DNA from 2 places in the Megamonas hypermegale genome. Region 1 is predicted to be linked to the other one. Evidence: a T-box and tRNA genes for the amino acid it is inferred to sense, from the RefSeq annotation. Region 1 holds a T-box; the other holds one or more tRNA genes.
The links. The T-box of region 1 lies ahead of pheS (phenylalanine--tRNA ligase subunit alpha). A T-box ahead of a tRNA ligase gene usually reads a tRNA of that ligase, here a tRNA-Phe.
Positions count from the first base shown of each region.

Region 2: it has a tRNA-Phe gene. The T-box ahead of pheS (phenylalanine--tRNA ligase subunit alpha) is inferred to sense a tRNA for this amino acid. The anticodon was not compared.

Region 1 covers NZ_LT906446.1:1,594,247-1,604,500, reverse strand. Annotated here, with positions in the region: gene CKV65_RS07775 (FtsW/RodA/SpoVE family cell cycle protein) at 1-354, opposite strand, end outside; gene trmB (tRNA (guanosine(46)-N7)-methyltransferase TrmB) at 375-1,031, opposite strand; gene CKV65_RS07765 (sulfite exporter TauE/SafE family protein) at 1,162-1,947, opposite strand; gene CKV65_RS07760 (ketopantoate reductase family protein) at 1,975-2,898, opposite strand; gene CKV65_RS07755 (ArsR/SmtB family transcription factor) at 3,009-3,290, shown strand; gene CKV65_RS07750 (permease) at 3,359-4,348, shown strand; gene CKV65_RS07745 (arsenate reductase ArsC) at 4,370-4,771, shown strand; gene pheT (phenylalanine--tRNA ligase subunit beta) at 4,831-7,266, opposite strand; gene pheS (phenylalanine--tRNA ligase subunit alpha) at 7,287-8,312, opposite strand; T-box leader at 8,362-8,560, opposite strand; gene CKV65_RS07730 (L-lactate dehydrogenase) at 8,884-9,855, shown strand; gene CKV65_RS07725 (MFS transporter) at 10,005-10,254, shown strand, end outside.
Region 2 covers NZ_LT906446.1:1,790,675-1,800,928, reverse strand. Annotated here, with positions in the region: gene CKV65_RS08780 (PHP domain-containing protein) at 7-858, opposite strand; gene CKV65_RS08775 (HAD family hydrolase) at 895-1,692, opposite strand; tRNA gene CKV65_RS08770 (tRNA-Val) at 1,871-1,946, opposite strand; tRNA gene CKV65_RS08765 (tRNA-Phe) at 1,990-2,065, opposite strand; tRNA gene CKV65_RS08760 (tRNA-Asp) at 2,075-2,151, opposite strand; tRNA gene CKV65_RS08755 (tRNA-Val) at 2,156-2,231, opposite strand; tRNA gene CKV65_RS08750 (tRNA-Glu) at 2,251-2,325, opposite strand; tRNA gene CKV65_RS08745 (tRNA-Lys) at 2,334-2,409, opposite strand; gene CKV65_RS08740 (AAA family ATPase) at 2,532-5,273, opposite strand; gene CKV65_RS08735 (exonuclease SbcCD subunit D) at 5,270-6,406, opposite strand; gene CKV65_RS08730 (phenylacetate--CoA ligase family protein) at 6,419-7,312, opposite strand; gene CKV65_RS08725 (radical SAM family protein) at 7,315-8,553, opposite strand; gene pth (aminoacyl-tRNA hydrolase) at 8,546-9,157, opposite strand; gene CKV65_RS08715 (Crp/Fnr family transcriptional regulator) at 9,261-9,932, opposite strand; gene CKV65_RS08710 (TetR/AcrR family transcriptional regulator) at 9,937-10,254, opposite strand, start outside.

The sequences.
Region 1 (10,254 bases):
AGAAGGTTGGAATTGCATAAAACCAAGTGGTAGCCAGCGTCTTGAACCGTTTACTGTGATACCAAAGAGTAATACTGCTGCTAAAGATAGAATTGTGATAGCAATAAGTCCCATTTGCCAATTAGGATGAGATAATCGCTTGTAGTTAAATCGACTAGAAGCGGCAAAAGCAACAAGACCAACGAGAATACTTATGAGATGTCGTGTTAAAAAATAATAGGGATTTTCAAAATCGGTATAAGCTGTTATAAGACTAGCACTACATATATTTATAGTACCGATAATGATGAGGATAAACATGATATATGTAAGAGCTTCCATATCATTTATCCAAAATCGACGTTGTTTTTTCATTTAAACAGAAACCTTTGAGTTTATTTGGTAAAAGTTACTTCACAGCGATTAATTTTTTCACCGAAACCACTAAATTTACGTTCATATTCTGTCATGATATTTTCAGCTTGATATTCACTGTTGTGTAAATCAAAAGTCACAGCGTTAACTTTTAAATTAGCAAGATTAAATTGTTCTAGTGAAAAATCAAATAGTGGGCGGTTATCTGTTTTGAAAAATAATTCTCCATTATTTTTTAAAAGACGGCGATATTTTTCTAAGAAACTGATATAAGTAAGACGTCTTTTAGCATGGCGTGCCTTTGGCCATGGGTCACAAAAATTAATATAAAAACGGTCAACTTCATCTTCAGCAAAGATATTTTCAATTTGTTCGATATTAAATACCATTAAACGAACATTAGAAAGGCCAAGTTCTTTTACTTTTTTAGCAGCATAGTATAAAACATCTTGTTGTAATTCAATACCGATAAAATTGACATCAGGATGTTTTAAAGCAGTTTGGCTGATAAAATCGCCTTTACCTGTACCGAGTTCAACATAAAGTGGTGCAGGGCGATTGAAGACTTCTTGCCAATGACCTTTCATTTCTTCAGAGGGGCTATTGCCTTTAGTGTATACAAAATCGCTAAAATCAAAGATAGCTTCATCTATCCAAGGTTTTCTTCTTAAACGCAAAATTCATTCTCCTTTATATATAAATTTCAAATGTTATTGTATCACAAATGCTTTAAGAATACATAATTTTAAATGAAAATAAAAAAGATGTTATTTAAAATTGCAATAAATAACATCTTTTTAGTGAGTTTTAGAATAATAATTTACTTTCAACAATCATGCGAATGCCTAAGAGAAAGAGGGCTAAACATAAAAGTAAAATAATACTGCGAGGGCGAGTTTTACGAGATAATCTAGCACCGATTTGAGCCCCAATAACAGCACCGATACCAACAGATAATGCTGGAACCCAAACAACATGATTAAGCATAATATGAGAAATTACACCAAAAAAGGAAGATACAGCAAGTACAAAATGTGAAGTAGCTGTAGCCATATGTGGTGGAAAAGACAGAGCATAAATCATTGTTGGAACATGGATAACGCCACCGCCAATGCCGAAGATACTGGAAATGAAACCAACAAAACCACTTAAAATAATACCGAGTTTTTTTCGAGATTGAAATAATTTTTCATTAAATTCATTAGCAATGACTTTTTTATTAGAAGAATTCCAATACATGATGACAGCTATAAATAAGATAAAAATACCATAAGCTAAGCTAAAAGATGGACCTGTGAAATAATCGCTGACAAGACTGCCTAAAAAAGCACCTGGCAATGTAGCGATAGCAAATGGAATAGCTGCTTTAAAATAAACACGTTTTTGTTTGACATAAGCGAATGTACCAGAAATGGCATTTAAGAATACACCAAATAAAGATGTGCCGATAATTTGTGGAGCTGTTTGGAAAACAGATGGTGTTAAAGCGAATGTAAATAGTGGTATCATAATGAGCCCACCACCGATACCAACGAGTGTACCAAAAGTACCAACACCAATACCTACTAAGAATAAGACGAATATTTCTATCATGATAAATTATCCTTTACTTATTATTTATTAAATTTTAAAACCAAAGTGTAAAGCTACTTTTTCATATGCAGGAACAGTTATATTTTTAGCTTTTGCCATGCGAACTATTTCAAAAATTAAACCATCAATTTCGCTTTGATGATTTTTAGCTAAATCTTTTTGCATGGAAGCTGTCGTGTCTGGTGTTACAGCTTGTAAGATTTTTAAATTGATATCCATGATATCAGCAGGCAGTTTTATATCGTAAGCATTAGCAATGTTCATACAGTCTTTAGTGAGAGCCATGAATAAATCCTGCTGTTTGCCTTTTTGTTGCATTGTGCCTGCCGTGATATTATAGTACGCACCAGCAGCGGCAAAAGGAGAAACAAAAGTAAATTTGCGAAATGTATCATCAGCGATTTGTTCAGACACTACAACCTTAATATTGCTATTTTCTAAGTCCTGTTTTATTTTTTCTAATTGTGGTTTTAATGGTGAAGGACCACGTGTACCATATACAATCCGAAAAATATCACCGGATTGAGTGATTTCTCCAGGAGCAGAAATATAAGCAACGATGTAAATACAACCTTCGAGAACATTTGTTTTAGGTAGTTTTTTAGCCAGATATTGGCCTGTACCGTAAATATTTAATATAGGGATGATGATTGTATGAGCGTCAGAAATTTTTTGTAAAAACGGTATGATTTCATCAATAGAATAACCTTTTACAGCAACGAAAATCACATCTGGTTTTTCGCCAGAGGTGATATATTCATCAGTTGTTATGGCTTTTATATCATTTAATTTTGTTTCGCCTATTTTATCAGAATGAAGAATAAGACCATGTTGACGAATAGCTTTTAAATGATTACCGCGAGCAATAAGTGTGACATCATGTTTATTATTAGCAAGAAAGCCACCGATACTAGCGCCCGTTCCGCCTGAACCCATAATGACGTATTTCATCGTTAAAACCTCCTTTATAAATTATTTACATATTATTATAATATAAATTATTATAGCAAAGTATAAAAAAAATAGAATAGATATATAGTAAAAAATGAGGGGTTTTGTTAATGGAAAAGATAATTTATATAAAAATTTTTAAAGCTTTATCAGATGAAACGCGTTTAAATATTTTACAGGAAATAGCAATACATGAAGAAATTTGTGTATGTAAATTAATGGAAAAGTTTACCATAGCACAAAGCAAATTATCATATCATTTAAAATTATTATTGGAAGCAAGTTTAATCAATGTAAAATCTAAAGGTAAATGGAATTTTTATAGCATTAATATGGAAACTTTGCAGAATGTTTTAAGTGAAAATATGATAAAAACTTTGTTTGATAAATAAAATAAGTATTGTCATATCAATTTTTTTTGATATAATAAATATATCAAAAATTTTTGATATGAGGTGATATGATGTTTGATTTTTTCATTGAACAGATATTGGGGATGAAGTGGCTGAGTGAAGCCGTTTGGTATGTATTAATAAATTATTTTAACGCAGACCAAAATTCAAATTGGTGGTCAAGTGCTCATTTTTTCTTTTATGATACGATAAAGATAACTATTTTATTAGTGACTTTAATTTATTTGATATCATATATTCAGTCGTATTTTCCACCAGAAAAAACAAAGCGAATTTTGACACATTTTGATGGTTTTACAGGAAATATAATTGCAGCATTACTTGGAACTGTAACGCCATTTTGCTCTTGTTCTAGCGTGCCTATTTTTATAGGTTTTACTAGAGCGGGTTTACCTGTGGGCATGACTTTTTCTTTTTTAATATCTTCACCTATGGTAGATGTGGCATCTATGCTTATGTTGATGTCGTTTTTTGGTCCTGAATTTGCTATTTTTTATACAGTTGTAGGAATTATATTAGCTGTTGTTGGCGGTAAAGTTTTAGCTATGATGAAAGTTGAACGATATTTGAAAAAATATGATGGAGCAATTAGAGATTTTTACTCTGAGTCAGAATATTTTAATCAAAGACAGAGATTAAATTATGCGTTAAATGATACTAAAATCATAGTCAAAAAAGTATTTCCGTATGTATTGCTTGGCGTTTTAATAGGTGCATTAATTCATAATTGGATACCACAAGAATTTATTTTAACTATTTTAGGCAATAACAATCCATTTGCCGTTATTTTGGCTACAGTGATTGGTGTACCTATTTATGCAGATATATTTGGAACTTTACCAATAGCTGAAGCTTTATACTTAGTAGGTGTACCAGCTGGTACAATTTTAGCTTTGATGATGGCGATAACAGCGCTATCACTTCCATCACTCATTATGCTCAGTCAAGTATTGCAGAGAAAATTATTATTTTTATTCATTGGTATTGTGAGCATAGGGATTATTTTTGTAGGATATATCTTTAATTTGGTATTTTAAATAAAGTTAGGAGATGATTTTTTGTTAAAAGTAGCATTTATTTGTGTGCATAATGCTTGTAGGTCGCAGATGGCAGAAGCCGTAGCTAGAAAAATGGGAAAAGGAATTATTGAAGCTTTTTCAGCTGGAACACAATTAAAAAATCAAATAAATCCTGATGCAGTTCGCATTATGAATTCTTTAGGCTATGGTGATATAACAAGAGTACAAAAACCAAAATTATTACAGGATTTGCCAGAAATTGATGTTGTAATCACTATGGGTTGTAATGTAGCGTGTCCTGCGATTAAATGTAAATACCGCGAAGTTTGGGGACTTGATGACCCTACGGGCAAAGATGATGCTACTTTTTTAGCTGTCATCAATAAAATAGAATGTAAAATGAAAGAGTTAATCACAAAGATAAACAATAAAGAAATTTAAATAAGATATAAAAAACACCTTGAACTTAAATTCAAGGTGTTTTTTGCGTAAATATATATTTATGCGCGAAGGTCAGCGTCAAAATCTTTTTGTAATTTAGCTACAATTTTTTCGATAGCTGTATTAACTTCTGCATCTGTCAATGTTTTATCATTGGATTGGAATGTTAAGGAGAATGCCAAGCTCTTCTTGCCAGCTTCAACTTGTTTTCCAGTGTAAACGTCAAATAAAGTTATTTGAACGAGGTTTTGACCTGCTGCTTTTGTCATAGCTTTTTCAATATCAGCGGAGTTGATATCAGTGGCAACGAGCATAGCGAGGTCACGAGTCATTGCTGGATATTTTGGTAAGGATTTGTATTTGAAATCTTTAGCCATGTATTTCATGACAGTTTTAGCATCGAGTTCAAAGATGTAAACTGGTTTAGAAATACCGTAGTTAGCTAATACTGCTGGATGAACTTCACCTATTGTAGCGAGTACATCACGACCTTTTTTGAATAATGCAGTTTTACCAGGGTGCATAGCGTAATGTGTGCCAGCTTCAACAGTGTAGCGAGTAACGCGAAGGTCAGCAAATAATTCTTCGATGATGCCTTTTACGTCATAGAAATCAACCATATCATTGGGTTGGTTCCAAATATGAGCATGGCGGCGACCTGTAATTGCACCAGCAATTTTAACTACTTCGTTTGGTAATTCAGTAACAGGGAGTGCTTTAGGATAGAAGACTGTACCAACTTCAAAAATTGCTACATTATCATTTTTACGAGCTAAGTTGCGGGATAAATTATCGAAGATACTGCTGAGTAAAGTAGTGCGAACGAGAGGATATTCATCGGAAAGTGGATTCATGATTGGAATGGCTTGGCGAAGCATATCATCTTTTGGAACGTTTAATTTATCAAAAGTTGCTTCATTAGTTAAAGCAAAAGAAATAGTTTCGCAAAGACCTTGTGCAGATAAAGAAGCTTTTACTTTATCGATGAAAGTTTGTTTATCTGATTGACTGCCTTGCATAGATGCTCCGCTTGGTAAAGTGGAAGCAATTTTATCAAAGCCGTATAAGCGAGCGATTTCTTCGGAGATATCAGCCATGCGACTTACATCATTTCTCCAAGATGGAACTTTAACTGTGATTTCATCATTTTCATCTTTAGTGATTTCAAAGCCAACACTTGTGATGATATCAATCATAGTTTGTTTAGGAATATCAGTGCCGAGATGTTTGTTGATTTGTTCTGTTGTGAATGTAACGTAAGCAGGTTGTTTTGGATTTGGATATACGTCTACAATTCCTTGGCAAACTGTGCAAGCTCCCATTTCTTGGAGTAATTGAGCTGCTCTATCGAGTGCTTTAATAGTAGTTTCGCTATCGATACCGCGTTCAAATCTGCCAGATGCTTCGGAGGATAAACCGCAAGCGCGAGCAGTACGGCGGATACATGGACCATAAAAATCAGCGGATTCTAATACGACAGTAGTTGTTGTATCAGTGATTTCTGTTTCAAAACCGCCCATGATACCAGCAAGTCCAGCAGCTTTTTCAGTATCTGCAATTACGAGCATTTCGCCTTTAGCTTTGCGAGATGTATCATCGAGTGTATGAAGTTCTTCACCATCAACAGCACGGCGAGCGATTAATTTTTTACCAGCGATATGGTCATAATCGTAAGCGTGCATAGGATGACCGAGTTCAATCATGACGAAGTTAGTTACATCGACAACGTTATTGATGGAACGAATGCCAGCACCTTCGAGACGTTGTTGCATCCATTCAGGAGATGGACCAATTTTTACATTTTTAAGCATACGTGTGGAGAAGCGAGAGCATAAATCTGGGTCAGCAATTTCTACGGAGAAGATATCGCCGAGTTTAGTTTCATCGTCTTCTGTAACTTTTATTTCAGGGAAATGTGGTTTATTGCCAGTTATTGCAGCAATTTCACGAACAAGTCCAACAACGCTGAAGCAATCAGCACGGTTAGCAGTGAGTTCAAATTCTAAAACAACATCATTTAAACCTAATACTTCTTTAGCAGGAATGCCAACAGGTGTATCGCTAGGTAAAATGAAGATACCAGTTTTTTGTTCTGGTGGTAATTTTTCAAGGTCGAGTTTTAATTCCTGTGCAGAGCAAAGCATACCGTTAGATACAACGCCACGAAGTTTTCCTTTGGAAATTTTCATGCCGTTTGGTAAGTGAGCGCCAACCATAGCTACAGGAACGATTTGACCTTCAGCAACGTTCTGAGCACCAGTTACAATGATGATATTTTCTTTTAAGCCGACATTCATAGTACATATTTGTAAATGGTCGGAGTTTTGATGTGGTTCTAATTTTTCAATGCGACCAGTAACGACTTTTTCTAAGCCTTCACCTGGGTCGATGATATTTTCTACCGGTATGCCAGCCATAGTGAGTTTATCGGCAAGTTGTTCCGGAGTTTCTGTGAAATCTATATAATCTTTAAGCCATTTAATTGAAACTTGCATTAAGAAAGTGCCTCCTTGAATTAAAATTGACGTAAGAAACGAACATCATTGTCGTAGAATAAACGTAAGTCATCAATGCCATAAGCGAGCATAGCAATACGTTCAACACCCATACCAAAAGCAAAGCCGCTGACTTGTTTAGGGTCATAGCCACTCATTTCAAGTACATGTGGATGAACCATGCCTGCGCCTAAGATTTCGAGCCAGCCAGTGCCTTTGCATACACGGCAACCTTTACCTTTACACATTACGCAAGAGATATCTACTTCAGCACTTGGTTCAGTGAATGGGAAGAAGCTTGGACGGAAGCGAACTTTTACATCTTCGCCGAACATTTGCTGTAAGAATGTGATAAGTGTGCCTTTGAGGTCAGCAAAGCTGATATTTTTATCGATGCAAAGACCTTCAACTTGAGTAAACATTGGAGAATGTGTAGCATCATAATCATCACGACGATATACATGACCAGGAGCAATTATGCGAATTGGGCTATTTGGTTCATGTGATTGCATTGTACGAGCTTGTACAGGGGAAGTCTGGCTTCTGAGCAAGATATCTTCTGTGATATAAAATGAATCTTGCATATCACGAGCTGGATGGTCTTTTGGTAAGTTTAATGCTTCAAAGTTGAAGTAATCGGATTCAATCTGAGGACCTTCAGCGATGGAATATCCCATGCTAGTGAAGATATTTTTAATATTGTTTAAAGTAACAGTAAGTGGATGAAGATGACCTAAAGCTTGACGACGACCTGGAAGTGTAACGTCAATTTTTTCAGTTGCTAAACGGTTTGCAAGTTCAGCTTGTTTTAATTCAGTTTGTTTTGCAGAGATAGCATCTTCTAATTCTTTACGAGCTGTATTTACCATTTGGCCTACACGTGGGCGTTCTTCTGGGTTTAATTTACCCATGCCACGTAAAATGCTGGTAAGAGAGCCTTTTTTACCAAGATATTTTACACGCACATCATTTAGTGCATTGAGGTCTGAAGCACTGGAAATTGCAGAAAGTGCTTCTTGCTGTAAACTTTTAAGTTCCTGTTCCATTAATTTCACTCCTAAATAAATTTGAACAAAAATAAAAGCCTCCGCCCCATAAAGGGGCGAAAGCTGTGTTTCGCGGTACCACCCTAATTGATACTCTAATACGTTAACGCCGTCAACGCTGTAACTACTTTATTTCACTACAGAAGCTCCAAAGTGAACTTCAATTAATTTTTCTGTTATTGCTCTCAGCCAAGGCAATATTTTCTGTAAAAGAAAAAATAATTTACTCTCTTTATCATCGCTTAGTTATATTACAATTTTACACAAAAGTATATCATAAAACTTTAGCAAAAACAAGATTGAGGCAATATAGACAATTTTTATGAAAAAATATTTGAGATTTATAGTTGTTTTTTGCATTTTTTTATGAGATTTTGTAAATTATGGCATTTATAAAAAACAAAGTATGCTATTTATCATTAGTATAGTATTTTAAAAATAGTATTAACATGAAATTTACGAAAAAATAGAATGAATTTTGAAACGAAAAAACAATAACGGTACAATATAGTCAAAGATAAAGCGTTAGAAAAGTGAGAAATTTATAAATAATAAAAGAGGTGCGAAAATTATGTTTGATGAAGGCAAAATTGTTATTGTTGGTGCTAGTAATGTCGGTACAGCAGTATTAAATAAAATTGTAGATTTTGGCTTAGCTTCGGAAGTTGTATTGATTGATATTAATGAGAAAAAATGTATGGGCGAATCTTTAGATACAAGTCATGCTACAGCATGTGTTGGCAGTTATAATATGTACATTCATGAAGGCACTTATGAAGATTGCAAAGATGCTAGTATGATTATTATAACAGCTGGGCCAAGTATAAAACCAGGAGAAACACCGGACAGATTAATTTTAACAAAGACAAATTGTAAAATCATGGACAGCGTAATGTCGCAAATTGTTCAATATACTAAAGATGCTATTATTTTAGTAGTAACTAATCCTTTAGATGTAGCTACGTATTACGTATCAGATAATTTTGATTATCCGAGAGAAAAGATAATTGGAACGGGAACTTTATTAGAAACTTTCCGTTTGCGCAGAATTTTAGCTGATTATTATCATTTAGACCCAAAACTTGTTCATGGTTATGTATTAGGTGAACATGGTAATTCAGGTTTTGTAGCATGGAGTACAGTGGATATAGCAAGTTTAGGTCTAGATAATATGGATGAATTTTTAAATCATAATTATAAATTGAATAAAAGTATGATTGAACAGAAAATTATGCAGGTTGTATATGATGTAATCAATTTAAAAGGTTGCACTAATACGGGAATTGCTATGGTAGTTTGTCGTTTTATTAAAGCTATAAAATATAATGAATATACTATTTTGCCAATGTCATCGATATTAACTGGTGAATATGGTATACATGATGTGGCTTTGAGTTTGCCATGTATGCTTAACAATACGGGAATTATTAAGCGCTTTACACCAAAATTAACTGATGAAGAAATAGAAAAAATGATAGCATCGGCAAAAAGTGTAAAATCGGCTATGGAAGCTATCGAAAAGAAAATAGAAGCTGTAGCTTAAATAAAACTATATAATTTAGAAATATTTATTTTAATAGCGGGATTTTTATTTAGATAGAAAATCTCGCTATTTTTGTAAGATTAATTTTTGAAAAGAAGGTAGTGTTTTAATTGTTGTGATGAGAAAGGAATAATATCATGCAAAATACCATGATTAATGTAAAAAAATCACATGGAATAATAATGTTTATTATATTATTGTTATCGTATATAGTATTTGCCTCGAATTGGGTAGCCGGTTCAAATCTATCAGAAAAGATTGTATATCATTATTTTAACGGTGAAACGGTATCGCCTATGGTTTCAGAAGTTATAAATTATACGATAACAATTGCTAGGATTTTTGCGAATTTAGTAGCAGCGTATATCTTATTAAAATTAAATCCACGTAAAGCTAGTA
Region 2 (10,254 bases), 200 kb from region 1:
TGTATATCAGCCAAGTGGAACAGTTGTTTTTTTGCGTTGATTGAATTGCAGACATGTTGTATAACCAAAAGATTTAGCATAAGCGATAGCTTCATCGATGTAATTGCCACAATGTTCAGGTTGATGTGCATCGGATGAAGTGATTATAGGTAAATTATAATCATGAGCTATTTTCATGAAATCAGGATATGGTGAAATTTCTGCAATTGGATAGCGATAATATGTGCCAGTATTGACATCTACTGCCATATTAGCTTTTTGTATAGCTTTAGCTACGCGGATTAAATATGGAGTAACATCAAAATCTGGTAAATTTTTAAATAAACGAATGTTGAAAGGATGGCCTAATACATCATAAATTTGAGATGCACAGAGTTTTTCTACTTCTTGAGCATACCATTCATAGATTTCTTTTAAAGAATGATTGTTCCATTCGTCTTTTATCTGGGAAGAATCATAAGCCCAGCCATGTAAGAAATGAATAGAGCCGATAATATAATCAAATTTATAAGGAGCTAAAATTTCACGAACTTTGTCTTGGTCTTGGAAGTTGCAAACTTCAATGCCGATTTTGGCCTTATAACCGAGTGAATGAAGTTTAGCCATAAAATTGAAATAATCATCTAATGTGTATTTAAATTTATTTTTTTTCAACCATTGCTGTTGAAATTTGCCAACAAAAGAATCATCTAAGATTAAATCTTCATAATAGAGTTTTTTGAATTCAGGAAAAGTGTGACTGTGTTCGGAGATGCCAATTTCATCAAGTTGATGTGTTTTGGCACTATCAAAAAAACCTTTAACCCATTGTTCATCGTATGAACCATATTCAAAATGCATATGGTAATCTAATTTCATTTTGGCATCTTCTTTCTATAAATGAATATGAAATATTTATTTTTGTTCTGCTAATAATTTTTTTATTGTTCGCATTACGCCGTTTTCATAATTTGGTGGAGCTATAAAACGAGCTACTTTTTTTAATTCTGGTACAGCGTTTTCCATAGCATAACTGTAATATACAGATTGAAGCATTTCATAGTCATTTAGATAATCACCAAAAGCGACACATTCTTCTGGTTTTATATTTAATTTTTCTTGTAATTTTTTTATTGCAAGACCTTTATTAGCACCAGTAGGTATTATATCAACCCATACTTCACTACTCAATACAACTTGCATTTTTTCTTTTAAAAAGGATAATTTTTCATAGATATTTTTTCTAGCATTGTGATGATGTGCGTCACAGATGGCAAATTTTATGATATCATCATCTATTTTAGAAAAGTCATCGAGAACTTCGTATTGAGTAAAATAAAGATTTAATTCTTTGACAAAAGCAGGGTCTTGAGAAATTACATAAGAATTTTTTTTGCCACTAACTACTACAAAAACATCTTGTAATTTAGTGAGGCTTTCAAAAATACATTTAATATTATCAGGAGAAAATGTATAAGAGAATAATTCTTTGCCATGTTGGCAAACATAGGTGCCGTTTTCAGAAATAAAGAGTAAATCGTCTTTATATTTTGGAAAATGACAAGCTAAAGCTTGATATTGACGACCGCTAGCAGGTGAAAACATGATATTTTTTTGTTTTAACATTTCCATGACTTCATCAAAGTCATCTGGTAATCTGTTATGGTCGATTAATAAAGTTCCGTCCATATCGGAAATAATCCATTTAATCATAAATAAAGCTCCTTTATCAGTTAATTTTGATTATAAAATGAGTTTATCATAAAAAATTTTTTAGTGGAAGGTGAATATTTTATTTATAAAATAAAAAAAGAGGAAAGAATATATCTTTCCTCTGATAATAGGCATAAAAAAACTACCCAAAAGAGAGAGGGTAGGTACTTATTTTATATGGTGGGCGGTAACAGGATCGAACTGCTGACATCTTGCTTGTAAGGCAAGCGCTCTCCCAGCTGAGCTAACCGCCCATATAATAATAACTCCTTGACAATTACAAGGAGGCAAACTGAGTGGTGCCTCAGAGCGGAATCGAACCACTGACACGGGGATTTTCAGTCCCCTGCTCTACCGACTGAGCTACCGAGGCAAATAAAAATGGCGACCCGAAGGGGACTTGAACCCCTGACCTCCGCCGTGACAGGGCGGCATTCTAACCAACTAAACTACCGGGCCGTAGTGGTGGGCGGTAACAGGATCGAACTGCTGACATCTTGCTTGTAAGGCAAGCGCTCTCCCAGCTGAGCTAACCGCCCATTTTATAATTTTATAAAATGGTGACGCGTATGGGATTCGAACCCATGAAGCCGCCGTGAAAGGGCGGTGTCTTAACCACTTGACCAACGCGCCATATTAGATGGTGGCTCACCCGAGATTCGAACTCGGGACACCCTGATTAAAAGTCAGGTGCTCTGCCAACTGAGCTAGTGAACCACTTGCTACGCTGTCGCTTGACAACGTAGACTATTATATAGAACATTTGAGGAAATGTCAACACTTTTTTTGAAAAAATTTGCTTTTTTTATAAAAATCTTTGATGAGTTGAAAAAATGCCGTTAAATAAGGATTTTTGCCGTACTGCCACGTTCATTTTTTTTCATTATCTGTATCTGTTTATCGATTTTTTCTTTCAATTCATTTACATGAGAGATAATACCGATTAATTTTGTTTGCTCCGTTAATTGATTTAAAACTTTAATTGCTTGAGATAATGATTCACTATCAAGTGAGCCGAAACCTTCATCAATGAACATCGTATCGAGATGAATGCCACCGGCAGAAGATTGGATTTCATCGGCAAGACCGAGCGCAAGGGATAAAGATGCTTTAAAAGCTTCACCACCAGAAAGCGTTTTTACACTGCGTATCGTGCCATTATAGTGGTCGATGACATCTAGTTCCAATCCCGTTTGATAGCGCAGTTGTTCACTGTTTTGAGAACGCTTTAACTCGTATTGTCCTTGGCTCATCATCATCAAGCGAGTATTGGCTCGAATGATAATCCTATCGAAATAAATCATTTGAATGTACGTTTCTAAAGAAATGCGTTCTTTGCCAGAAATTGAACCTGTGGCTGTGTCGTAAAGAGCTTTCATATTTGTATACAGTTTTTCGCAATCGGATAATTTTTCTAATTGCTCTAAGAGCTTTTGCCTCGTTTTGCTATTAGTGCTGATACGAGTGTGCAGGTTTTGAAGCTTTTCATTTAATGATGTTTTTTCTTGTTTTAGTTTTTCCTGTTGCAATAGTAATTCTTCTGTATTTTGCTTTTGCGGAATGATTTGTTGCTGAATTATTTTTAATGAAGTAGTGTATTCATCAACTTTTTTTTGCAGATTTTCCCATTTGCTTTGAGCCTTTAGCATATTTTCTTTTAAAATACTTTGTTTATGTTTATAAATTTGCAATTGTTTTTGAGCTGTCTGCTCATCATCAAATAATAATGTTTGTTTTAGTTCTAGTATCTCTTGAAGAATGTGTTCCTTATCGGCATTGGTTTTAGTGATGAATTGTGTGAGTTTTAATTGCTCATTTTGTAATTTTTTTTCTTTAATAGCCATTTGCTCAAAGCGGTTTGTTAATTTTTCTTTTTGGCGCAATTGTTTATTTTGCTTTTGCATTAAATTTATAAGACTGGCTTTTTTTGTCTGCAATGAATTTTCTTTTTCGATTATGGCACTATTTAATAAAGTTTTATCATCAATATTAAATAATTGTTTTGCTTGGCGAAGAATTTCTTCATTTATATTTTGCCCCTTACCTTTGATTTTACCTAAGTTACTGCTTAAATCATTTAATTTTTTGGCTAGCTCATCACATTGTTTTTGCAATTGTTCTAATTGAGCTTGTGTTGGTGCTTTAGTCGATTTTTGCGCTGGTTTTGGATGATGAAGTGAACCACATACAGGGCAAGGTTCATCTGGTTTTAAATTATCGGCAAGAATGCCAGCTTGTTCATCTAAAAAAGCATGATATTGCACTGTGTGTTCTTGTTTTAATTGCAAGTGAGCTTGCTGAATTGCTTTATAATCTCTTAAATGAGTGGCATATTCTTGGCGGTATTGCTGATAAAGATATACATCATTTTTTAATTTATCCAATTCGGATTGTATTTGTTCTAATTTTTCTAAATCGGATTTTGTCTTTTCAATTTGAGCTGAAATATCATTTAAAGTGTTTAACTCAGTTGAATTTTTTAAACTTTGTTCTTCTAAATCAGCAAGTTCTTTTTGCGCATTGATTAATTGCTGTTTTTTCAATGATAAGTCTTTATGTTGTTGTTCAAGTGATAGTTGTTTTTTAGTTATTTGAGCGTATTTTGGTAATTCTTCAGTAAGCTTGGCTATTTTTATGGTTAAAGATGGAGATTTTTCTTCATAAATATTTTTTTGCTGAAGATAATCTTTTTCTAAGAGAGATAAATTATTTTTATTATCCTCTAAAAATTGCTGAATTACCTGCTGTTTTTGTAATAATTTTTTTTGGTTATTATTTTCTTCAATCGCTTGACTTATATTAAAAAGTTCTGTTTCACATTTTTGCAGTGAATTATTCATTTCGGCAAAAGTCTTGCTGTCATTTGATATTATTTGTTCAAGATATGAAGGATATTCGCTTTGTAAGAGATTTTGAGGCAAATTATCTTCAGGGAAAATTATGTTTTCTATATGTTGCTTGATGCTGGTATCTATTGATGAAAAATCATTTCTTAATAAGTTAAATCGTTCTTTGATTTTATCTTGTAGTATCTGGTAGGGTTTAGTATTGAAGATACGGCGAAAGATTTCACTGCGTTCTTTCGTAGTAGCGTAGATTAGTTTTAAAAATTCACCTTGAGCAATCATGGCTATTTGTGTAAATTGGTTAGCATCGAGTCCAATTAGTTCAATTATGGCATTATTTACATTTTTACTTCCGATGATTGGCTGTTTTTTATCGGGTGAAATGAATATGGCTGAGGCCTTTTCTTTGACAAAACCATCGCCTTTTTTTGCTGGGCGCAAGTATTCGGGGTTGCGCTTTATGGTGTATTTTTTTTGATTATAAGAAAAATCCATTTCTACATAAGTCGGTGTAGAAGCGTTGGCATATTTACTGCGAAGCATATCAACTGAGCGAAAATTACCGCTGGCTTGTCCGTATAGAGCAAAGGTTATGGCGTCAAAAATAGTTGTCTTGCCAGCACCAGTATCGCCGGTGATTAGATATAAACCTTTTTCTCCGAGCTTGTCTAAATCTAATGTGCATACATCGGCATATGGACCAAAGGCGGAAATCGTTAATTTTAATGGTCTCATGGTTGTTCCTCCCAAATAGAGTCAATAAGGTCTTGCATTATTTGCATTTGCGCATCGTTTAAACCTTGATTGTTTTGCAGTTGATAAAATTCATTGAAAAATTCAATTGGTGTTTTTAGTGAATTTATATCGCTAGTATCGATTATTTGATTAGTGCGAGTGCGTTTATTATCGTATTCAAGTTGCATTATATTGGGATAGATGGAACGCAGACGATTTATGGCATCGGGAATGTCTTCTTCATCAGTTAAAGTGGCGAATATATAATCATCAGTGTTTGTGTTGATGTAATTTTGGCGGTTTGTAAGTTCTGCATAACTGCCTTTTATTTTGCGCATATCGTGGAGTGGTTTTATCGGAAATGTAGTTATATTTATTTGCTCTTTTGTAGTGATATCTATAATGGTAGCTGATTTTTGCTGATTGGCTTCAGAAAAAGAGTATTTTAGTAAACTGCCACAGTAGCGAATGGTATCACGTAAAATAGTTTGAGGTGTATGAATATGACCGAGTGCTACATAATCGAAATCGTCAAATATATGAGCATCGATATTATCAAGACCACCGACATTTATTTCCTCAGAGTCTGACACGACTGCACCCGTTACAAATTGATGAGCGATTAATATATTGCGTTCATCTTTATTTAACGGTAGATTTTTCAAAGCGATTTTTAAAGCTTGAGTATGTGATTTAATCTCTTCATCAGAGAAAAAAGGTCGCACCATGGAAGGCTTTAAAAAGGGCAGTAAGTAAAAATTTATATTTCCATAGTTGTCTTTTAAAGTAATGGATTTTATTTCACCATTATATACAGGTGAGATATAAATATTATTATGACTAAAAATATTTAAACCAAAAGATAATCGTTCAGCACTATCATGATTTCCATTGATAATAAAAATGGGCAGATTAAGTTCTGCCCAAAAGTTGAGAAATTCATCGAATAATTGAACGGCATCAGCAGATGGAATTGACTTATCAAAAATATCGCCAGCGATGATGACGGCGTCTATTTTTTGATTTTTTGCCAATTGGAATATCTGTTGATTTACATATATTTGGTCTTCTAATAATGAAAAATTATTTAATCGTTTGCCGAAATGAAGGTCGGACAAATGGAGTATTTTCATAAAAAAACCTTCTTATAATTCTAATTCAATAGTAGCAAGTGAACGACCACATTTACATGTGTCTTTATTTAATTTTGCTGGGATATTCGTTTGAAGGCGAATGATTGGCATAGCTTCAAACGATAAAGGTGTTATGACCAAATTGTCATCAACGATTTCTGGATAAAGGTAATCGTCTTGAATATGAAGTTTATTTTCTTCACAAGTGAAAAAAATACCAGCTAGTCCAAAATATCTAGACATGTAAATTTTGGAGAATGTACAATTCATTTTTGTTTCGATTTCTTTTAATAATATATCTTTTTCAAAAGTATTGACGAGTGCAATCACTTTTGGCGGAAGTGTGTCAGGTGCCTTATTTAATATTTCTTGTAAATTTTTGCTAGTTGTTATAAGTGTGTTAGCATTGAAAATATTAGAAATATCGATAGCAGATTGCACATCATTACAAGGAATGACAGTTGCACCTAAAGCTTCAGCAGCATAATGTAAATCCAATAAGTATTGTGAACTGTATTTGCCACAAATAATTACAGTAGAAGCCTTGTTAATTTCATTACTAGCGAGCGAACGAACTGTAATATCAAGATTGCGTGCAATATCATTTGAGGTAAAGCCACGATAAAGACCACTGATAGTTTTATTTAAACGAAGTGTAACGCTGACTGGTACAGTTAAAAGTTCTAATGGGTCAATTTGTTTTAATTCATCAATTGTCGTTAATGGCAATTTTTTTATATCATCAAGTTCTTTTATTTTGTTGGGATTTATATGAGCTTTTGTGTATTTTTCACGGTAAAAAGAGGATTTCTCATATGCCCAACAAAAGGTCTTTAAAAATCGTTGACTAATGATATCTTTTTTCATTTCAAGTGGCATCATTTCAATTTTAGGATTGGAAATCATGGTTATTCTCCTTTTTGATAATGACTGAAGCTACCAATTGTTATATTAGGGAATTTTTCATGAAGTCTATGGAAAAATTCTTTAGTGCCGATTGCTTTAGTAAATGGTGGCATGATTTCGGCAAATGCATCTGGGTCAACATTGAGATTGCGAATTTGAATCATATCGACATGATTTTCTTGTAAAAAGCTTTCCCATTCCTTGGCTTCGCTTTCGCTATCATTAAAGCCAGGAAAATACAGCATGTTCAATGATATATGCACTCCGTGTTCATGAGCATAGGCTATTGAATTTTTTACATCATCAAGAGAATAACTACAGCGGTAATATGCTTGATAATTTTCTGGGTTAGCACTTATAATGCTGACACGCATGCTATCAAGTCCAGCATCGACTATGCGCTTAATTCCATCAGTGTAACCTGCATTTGTATTGATATTGATTTGACCTTTGTCTGTTTTTTTACGGATTTTTTCAATAGCAGGCACGATATTATCTGCAGCAAGTGATGGTTCACCTTCACAGCCTTGACCAAAGCTGATGATGGCATCCGGTGCTGTTTCTAAATGATAAAGACCAATTTGAGCGATTTCTTTCGGCGTTGGACGGAATTTTATACGGCTTTGAGGAGAAGGGCAACATTCGGCAGGTTGCAGAGATATACAGCCAAAGCAATTAGCATTACATACTGGTGACGTTGGGATACCAGCTTCCCAGCGACGATAAAATAAATTTTGGGCTGTGCAACAATGCCAAGTTAAAGAGCAATTACCGAGATGTTCAACTAAGCGATTATCAGGTAAATCCTTTTGAACTCGTTTTACTAATTTATGTAAATTGCGAGTGTTGTAGTGAGCCGGGTCCCATTTATCGTTTTCATCAGTGTACATAGCAGCTACGTATAATTCATCTTTGTAGATGACAACTGCTGTATAACCGTATAGTGGTAAAAGTACAGCATCATCTTCTTTTTTGAATGCTGGCATATAAAGTCGTGTGTAGCCAGCAGGCAAAATAGCAGCTACAGCGTTGCCCATGATTGGCAAAATTTCATCTTCATATTTAGCTAAAGGCATTCTGTCCGGTAAAAACATTAAATCAGCTGATTCAGGTAATGGAATTAAATCATCAGGTGAAAGTTCTACAATTTCTGTACCTGTTCTAGCAAGTGCTGTAAAACCTTTTGGAGCATCTAAGATATTACCGTTTTCATCAGCATAAAGAGCGCGTATTTCAGCCATTTAATTCACCTTCTTCTTTCTTTGCTTTATGTTTCTTTTGTTTTTTAGGATTGTATTTGTTCATAGCGATATCAATGCCATCTGTTATGATACATTCTATGGCAGGGATAAGATATTTAATCGCTTCATCAACAGCAGTTTTGTCTTCTTGAGGAAATGGAGCGAGAACGTGATTTACTACGCTCCAGCCTGGAAGTGGTCGACCGATACCGAGGCGTACGCGAGCAAAATTTTCACTGCCAACATGGCTTATCAATGATTTTATACCATTGTGACCGCCAGAACTGCCTTTTTTGCGAATGCGAATAGTACCGGCAGGAATGTCCATATCATCATGCGCTACGATGATATCTTCAGGATTTACTTTATACCAACGCATTAATGGGCCAACGGCTTCACCACTGTTATTCATATAAGTCTGCGGTTTAACGAGTAAAACTTTTTCAGCGCCGATGCGACCTTCAGCAATTTGAGCATTGAATTTATCTTTCCAAAGTGAAATATTTAAGTGTTCAGCCAGAGCATCTATGAGCATAAAACCAACATTATGGCGGGTTTTGGCATATTCATTTCCAGGATTGCCAAGACCTACGATTATTTTCATTAATAAAAACCTCCAACAAAAATTAATGCTTTTCTTCAATAAAAAGAAAAGCATCATATAATAGTACATTTTTATTTTATCATAATATATAGTAGATGTTTAATCATAATTTTTCTAATGCCTTTTTATTAAGGATTTTTACTTTTCCGCGCATGAGTTCAACGTAGCCTTCTGTAGAAAAGTATTTTAACATACGTGTCACGACTTCGCGCGCAGTGCCCATGAGTTTTGCAATCTGTTCATGTGTCATATTAATTGTATCTGAATTAATAGTATGGCTTTCATTGAGCAAGAATTCAGCGAGTCTTCTATCGAAACTAGTGAAAATCATTTGTTGCATAGCCCAAGTAACTGTACAAAGACGTTGTGTTGCTAATTTATAAGTTAAAGCTTCTAAGTAAATATTTTCTTGCATGACGCGTGAAAAAGCACAAGGCAAAATCTGAATTAGTTCACATTTAGTTAAAGTATCGATGTAAATATCGAAAGTGATGTCTTTAATCACGCAAGAGGCAGATAAAATACAGATATCACCTGCATTTAAACGATAAAGTGTTATTTCTTTACCTTGTTCAGATAAGGTATAAACGCGCAGGGTGCCTTCTTTGATTATTAAAACACCAGAACAGCCAGCTTGTGTATTTTGAATTAAAGCATTTTTGTCAATAGAAATTAATGTAGCATTGTCGATGATTATTTGTTGTTGTGTTTTAGTCAGTTTAGTCCAAGCTGGAAAATGTGTACTTAAAAGTTCATAGTAATTTTTATTTAGCATATATTCACCTAGATTTCACGTCGAGATTAAATAATAAAGGTAAATTATCAGCTAATTGGCGTAATGGTAAAGTGTTTTTTTGTGTTACAGATAAAATAATGGCACCTTCAGTCATTATAACAGCATTCATAGCTAAAATATTAGCAGTTTCAGCATCATAACCATATTTGATAAAATTATTAGCGTAAATTGATTGCATTTGAGAAAATATTTCTTTGCAGCGGTTGCGAATGGGGTCATTAGAGAAAAAAGTTTCTAAAGCAATTAAACTAATGGATATATTATCTTTATCTTCGCGTGGATTGTCGATGTCTTGTTGTAT